DNA from 2 places in the Streptomyces africanus genome. Region 1 is predicted to be linked to the other one. Evidence: riboswitches for the same ligand, from Rfam matches in the RefSeq annotation. Region 1 holds a riboswitch; the other holds the start of a gene.
The links. Region 1 has a riboswitch for S-adenosylmethionine ahead of QF034_RS10670 (aminotransferase class V-fold PLP-dependent enzyme). Riboswitches for the same ligand answer to the same signal wherever they lie in the genome.
Positions count from the first base shown of each region.

Region 1 (3,302 bases):
CGACCAGGTGTCGACGGGCGCGCAGCCCGACTGGTACATGGGCTTCGCCGAGGGTCTGGTCCGGGCGATGCCGGGCTGGGAGATCAACCTCTGGGGCCACACGCTCGTCCTGGGCGTGTTCATCCCGCTGGTCCTCTTCGGCCTGTTCCTCGGGATCATCGCCCTCTACCCGTTCATCGAGTCGTGGGTCACCGGGGACAAGCGCGAGCACCACATCCTGGACCGGCCGCGCAACGCCCCGACGCGCACCGCCTTCGGTGTCGCCTGGGTCACCGGCTACATGATCATGCTGATCGGCGGTGGCAACGACATCTTCGCCACCCACTTCCATCTGTCGATCAACTCGGTCACCTGGTTCGTCCGGATCGGGTTCTTCCTCGGACCGGTCGTCGCCTTCATCATCACCAAGCGCATCTGCCTCGGCCTCCAGCGCCGCGACAAGGAGAAGGTGCTGCACGGCCGCGAGTCGGGCATCATCAAGCGCCTGCCGCACGGTGAGTTCATCGAGGTGCACGAGCCGCTCAGCCAGGAGCAGATGTACACGCTCACGGCGCACGAGCAGTACAAGCCGGTCGAGATCGGCCCGACGGTCGACGAGAACGGTGTCGAGCGCAAGGTGAAGGGCTCCGAGAAGCTGCGCGCCAAGCTCAGCGAGTCCTACTACGGCGAGGGAGCCCAGATCCCGAAGCCGACCGCCGAGGAGTACCGGGAGATCACGAGCGGCCACGGCCACCACTGATCACTGCTTCGCCACGCCACAGAAGGGCCCCGTCCGGTGTTCGGACGGGGCCCTTCGCGTGCCCTGGGGCTGGATAGGGTGGACCTCGTTGAGACTCTCGTCCCGTAGTGCGGGACGCCTGACCCTGGAGCGGCTTATGAGCGCTGTGACCCCCGCTGGAGGCGACACCGCGGCGGGCCGCTCCTGGCCCCTGCTGTTGAACGGTCTGCTGGACCGCCGGGACCTGACCGCCGACGACACCGCGTGGGCGATGGACCTGATCATGCGCGGCGAGGCGACGGACGCCCAGATCGCCGGACTGGTGGTGGCGCTGCGGGCCAAGGGCGAGACCGTCGAGGAGATCGCCGGGTTCGTCCGGGCGATGTACGAGCACGCGAACGTCATCGAGGTGCCGGGCCCGGCCGTCGACATCGTCGGCACGGGCGGCGACGGGGCGAAGACCGTCAACATCTCCACCATGTCGGCGATCGTCATCGCCGGCACGGGCGCGAAGGTCGTCAAGCACGGCAACCGCGCGGCGTCGTCGGCGTCCGGGGCGTCGGACGTGCTGGAGAAGCTCGGCGTCAACCTGGAGCTGCCGACGCACCGGGTGGCCCAGGTCGCCGAGGAGGCCGGGATCACCTTCTGCTTCGCGGCGAAGTTCCACCCGGCGATGCGCCATGTGGGCGCCGCGCGCGGCCAGTTGGGCATCCGGACGATCTTCAACGTCCTCGGTCCGCTGACCAACCCGGCGAAGGTGCGGGCCCAGGCCGTCGGTGTCGCGGACCCGCGCATGGCACCGATCGTCGCGGGCGTCTTCGCCGAGCGCGGCCACTCGTCCCTGGTCTTCCGAGGTGACGACGGCCTCGACGAACTGACCACCACCGCCACGTCCAGAGTGTGGGTCGTCCGCGACGGCAAGGTGACCGAGGAGGCCTTCGACCCGCGCGACGTGGGCCTCGAACTCGTCCCCGTCGAGGCGCTGCGCGGCGCCGACGCCTCCTACAACGCGGAGGTCGCCCGCCGTCTGCTGGACGGCGAGACGGGCCCAGTGCGCGACGCCGTCCTGCTGAACTCGGCGGCGGCCCTGGTGGCCCTCGAACCCGGCCCGGGGACACTCGCCGAGCAGATCGGCGCCGGCATGGCGAAGGCGGCCGCATCGATCGACTCCGGGGCCGCCAAGCGGACCCTGGAGCGGTGGGTGGCGGCGAGCAACGCGTAGGGCTGTCTGACGCCGGGTGTCCCGCAATCCGGACTCGGGTTGCGGGACGCCGATCTTTTCGCGTACGTTCCTGACCAGGTCATGAGTGACAGTCATGAGGCCCCGGCCGACTGTCCGGCAACCCTCCGTCCGTGGCGGGGTGCCCCGGGTGAAGACCAGGCCGCAGGCAGCGAGGTCTGTGGCAAGCGCGTGACGAGGAGTCTCTCGTGAACCAGCGAATGCGATAGGGCCGCAGAGCCCCGCCTCCGCACCCCTCTTTCCTTCACCCCCGCTTGAGCCATGTGCTCGCGGGCGGATTCCACCTGACTTCACGGGAGTTCCGCCATGTCCGTCTCCACCGTTGCCGCCGCCCCGTCCGTTTGTGCCCCGCTGCCCGTTCTGGGCCGGGACGTCACCGTTCCGCTCGTCACCGGGGGCGAGGTCGCCTACGCCGCGCTCGACTACGCCGCCAGCGCCCCGGCGCTCCAGCGGGTCTGGGACGACGTCGCCGCCTACGCGCCCTACTACGGCAGCGTTCACCGCGGAGCCGGGTACCTGTCCCAGCTGTCGACCGACCTGTTCGAGAACGCCCGCCGGACCGTCGCGGAGTTCCTCGACTGCCGGGACGGTGACCAGGTGGTCTTCACCCGGTCCACCACCGACTCCCTCAACCTCCTGGCCGCCGCGCTCCCGGCCGGCTGCCAGGTCTTCGTCTTCGAGACCGAGCACCACGCCTCCCTGCTGCCCTGGCGCGACGCCCGCGTCACGTATCTCGACGCCCCGCGCAGCCCCCGCCAGGCCGTCGAGACCCTGGAGCGCGCCCTCGCCGACCGTGACCCCTACGGGCCGGCCCTCGTCTGCGTCACCGGCGCCTCCAACGTCACCGGCGAGCTGTGGCCCGTACGGGAACTCGCGGCGGCCGCGCACGCGCACGGCGCCCGGATCGTGCTCGACGCCGCCCAACTGGCCCCGCACCACCCCGTGTCCGTCGCCGACCTCGACGTCGACTGGGTCGCCTTCTCCGGGCACAAGCTGTACGCGCCCTTCGGGTCCGGCGTCCTGGCAGGGCGGGCCGACTGGCTGCGTGAGGCCGAGCCGTATCTCGCGGGCGGCGGCGCCAGCCGCAAGGTCACCCGGCGCACGGACGGGGGAGTGGACGTGGAGTGGCACGACAGCGCCGCCCGTCACGAGGCCGGATCGCCCAACGTCATCGGCGCCTACGCCGTGGCCTCCGCCTGCAAGGCGCTGACGGAGGCCGGCTTCGACACCCTCGTCGCCCGCGAGCAGTACCTGGTCGCCAAGGTGCGCGAGGGGCTCGCCGACGTCCCTCAGGTGCGGTTCCTGTCCCTCTTCGGGGACGACGCCCCGCGCGTCGGTGTGCTC
Region 1 is NZ_JAUSYP010000001.1:2,286,108-2,289,409, reverse strand. Features, by position in the region: gene qcrB (cytochrome bc1 complex cytochrome b subunit) at 1-739, shown strand, start outside; gene trpD (anthranilate phosphoribosyltransferase) at 876-1,940, shown strand; SAM riboswitch class IV at 2,018-2,134, shown strand; gene QF034_RS10670 (aminotransferase class V-fold PLP-dependent enzyme) at 2,265-3,302, shown strand, end outside.

Region 2 (3,302 bases), 1.7 Mb from region 1:
CTCGCCGACGCCCCGCCGGACCGCCTCGCGGTCGCCGTCGGACAGCGCCGAGCACACCCACAGCGCGTCCGCGTCCGAGCCGATCGCGGACAGCCCCGAGACCAGCCCGCCGCCGCCCCGCTTGGCGTTCAGCGAACCGTCCTCGCCCACCGCGTACGAAACCGGACCGCGGTTGGACGCCACCAGCACCTGTGCAGCACCGTACGTCGAAGCCATACGCCTCAACCTAGCCCGGCCCGGAAACACTCAAACGTGCGGCCCCGCCCCACCCGGCCGAAAACGACCCCGGTCAGGCCGCTCTCCGCGCCTGGTACTCGGCGATCTCCGCCATCGGCGGACGCTCCTCGGTGTCCACGGAGTACGTGCGCGGCTCGAAGCCGTCGCCGCCCCGCTCGAACTGCGTCAGGGACGGCCGGATCAGATGCCCGCGGGCCAGCCGCAGCTGGGCCGTGCGGTAGATCGCGGCGGCCATCCGGCCCAGCGCCTGCCCGTCCTGGTGCCGGTGCTTGCGCACCCCGACGTCCACCTGGGCGAGGGCGTCCAGGCCCACCAGGTGCAGCGCGTCGACCAGCATGCCCAGCTCGACGCCGTACCCGACGGGGAACGGCAGCTGCTCCAGCAGCGAGCGGCGGGCCGCGTACTCGCCGCCGAGCGGCTGCACGAACCCGGCCAGCTGCGGCCAGTGCATGTTGAGCAGCGGGCGGGCCATCAGCTCCGTGACCCGGCCGCCCTGGCCGGCGGCGCCGCCGAGCGGACGGTCGTACATGCCCTTCACCAGGGCGACGTCCGGGTCGGTGAGCAGCGGGCCCACGATCCCGGAGACGAAGTCGGACGAGAAGTCCTTCAGGTCCGCGTCGATGAAGCAGACGATGTCCCCGCGCGTGACCAGCAGCGAGCGCCACAGCACCTCGCCCTTGCCGGGCACGGCCGGGATCCGCGGGATGATCTCGTCGCGGTGCACCACCGTCGCGCCCGCGGCGGCGGCCACCTCCGACGTGCGGTCGGTCGACCCCGAGTCGACGACGACCAGTTCGTCGACGAGCGGCACCTGCCGCATCAGGTCGTGACGGATGATGGCGGCGATGTCACCGACCGTCTCCTCCTCGTTGAGCGCGGGCAGCACCACACTCACCGTCTGGCCGGTGCGCTGCTTGGCGGCCAGAATCTGGTGGAGCGGACGATCGGTCGCTGACCAGGAACGGGTGCTCAGCCAGCGCTCGACTTCTTCCAGCACCGTGGCGGCTCCTCTGCGTACTCTCGGCGGGACGGACTGTGACCCATCTCGCGGTTCGGACGACTATCTCAACTGTCCTGGTCGTCGGTTACAGTCTTGAACAACGCGGATGACCATCGCATGTCCGGGGTCAACCGTTGTTTACAACCACATACAGCTCATCCAGAGGGGCAGAGGGAAACGGCCCGATGAAGCCCCGGCAACCCTCCAGCCGATACTCGTAGGTCACTGTCGACCGCTCCGCGAGGCTCCCGGCTCGGGAAGGTGCCAAATCCGTCTCACGGCGAGATGCGTCGTGAGGAAGATGAGGAGAAAGGGCCTCGCCTCACATGGCTGTGCAGACTGTTGCAAGCACCACCGACTCCACCGTAGACCTCGGCCCCGCCGCCGCCCTGAGCTGCCGCGAGTGCGGCCACCGCGTACCCCTCGGCCCGGTCTTCGCGTGCGAGGAGTGTTTCGGCCCGCTGGAGATCGCCTACGACTTCTCGGCCTACGACACCGAGGAACTCCGCAAGCGGATCGAAGCGGGACCCGCGAACATCTGGCGCTACGCCCCGCTGTTGCCGGTCCCGGCCGACGTGGCGACCAAGCCGAACATCAACCCGGGCTGGACCCAGCTCGTCAAGGCCGACAACCTCGCGCGTGAGCTGGGTGTCGACGCCGGCAAGCTCTTCATCAAGGACGACTCCGGCAACCCGACGCACTCCTTCAAGGACCGGGTCGTCGCGCAGGCCCTGGAGGCCGCCCGCGCCTTCGGCTTCACCACGCTGTCCTGCTCCTCCACCGGCAACCTCGCCGGCGCCGTGGGTGCCGCGGCGGCCCGCGCCGGCTTCCGCTCCTGCGTGTTCATCCCGCACGACCTGGAGCAGGGCAAGGTCGTCATGGCCGCGGTCTACGGCGGCGAGCTCGTCGGCATCCAGGGCAACTACGACGACGTGAACCGCTTCTGCTCCGAACTGATCGGCGACCCGGCCGGCGAGGGCTGGGGCTTCGTCAACGTCAACCTGCGGCCGTACTACGCCGAGGGCTCCAAGACCCTGGCGTACGAGATCTGCGAGCAGCTCGGCTGGCGGCTGCCCGACCAGATCGTGGTGCCGATCGCCTCCGGCTCGCAGCTCACGAAGATCGACAAGGGCCTGCAGGAGCTGATCAAGCTCGGGCTGGTCGAGGACAAGCCGTACAAGATCTTCGGCGCGCAGGCCGAGGGCTGCTCGCCGGTGTCGACGGCGTACAAGGCCGGGCACGATGTCGTACGCCCCCAGAAGCCGGACACGATCGCCAAGTCGCTGGCGATCGGCAACCCGGCGGACGGGCCGTACGTGCTCGACATCGCGCGTCGCACGGGCGGTGCGGTGGAGGACGTCAACGACGAGCAGGTCGTCGACGCGATCAAGATTCTCGCCCGGACCGAGGGCATCTTCGCGGAGACCGCCGGTGGGGTGACCGTGGGCGTGGCGAAGAAGCTGGTCGAGAACGGGGTGCTCGACCCGTCGTTGACGACCGTGGTGCTGAACACGGGTGATGGTCTGAAGACGCTGGATGCGGTGGCTGGGACCGGGCTCACCGCGACCATTCGTCCCAACCTGGATTCGTTCCGTGAGGCTGGGCTCGTCTGACCGTCGTCTGCTGCGGGCCGGTGGGGGCTGGTCGCGCTCACGCGGCGGAGCCGCATGTTCAACGCAGCCCCGCGCCCTAGCTATCTCGTCCAACCGGAGGTTTTGAAGTCATGAGCGTCACCGTTCGCATCCCCACCATCCTGCGTACCTACACCGGCGGGCAGGCCGAGGTCGCCGCCGAGGGGGCGACCCTCGGCGAGGTCATCGCCGATCTGGAGAAGAACCACACCGGGATCGCCGCCCGGGTGCTGGACGACCAGGGCAAGCTGCGCCGGTTCGTCAACGTGTACGTCAACGACGACGACGTGCGGTTCGAGCAGGGGCTGGAGACGGCGACGCCGGACGGTGCCGGGGTGTCGATCATCCCCGCCGTCGCGGGTGGCTGAACCGGTCGACCGGCTTGATTGTTACCTTCGGTAATGGCGGTTACTGAGAGTTCATCGAATTGCCCC
Region 2 is NZ_JAUSYP010000001.1:3,937,030-3,940,331, reverse strand. Features, by position in the region: gene QF034_RS18160 (alpha,alpha-trehalose-phosphate synthase (UDP-forming)) at 1-216, opposite strand, end outside; gene QF034_RS18155 (glucosyl-3-phosphoglycerate synthase) at 290-1,234, opposite strand; SAM riboswitch class I at 1,390-1,545, shown strand; gene thrC (threonine synthase) at 1,564-2,850, shown strand; gene QF034_RS18145 (ubiquitin-like small modifier protein 1) at 2,961-3,236, shown strand.
Region 2: another riboswitch for S-adenosylmethionine. It lies ahead of thrC (threonine synthase); the one in region 1 lies ahead of QF034_RS10670 (aminotransferase class V-fold PLP-dependent enzyme).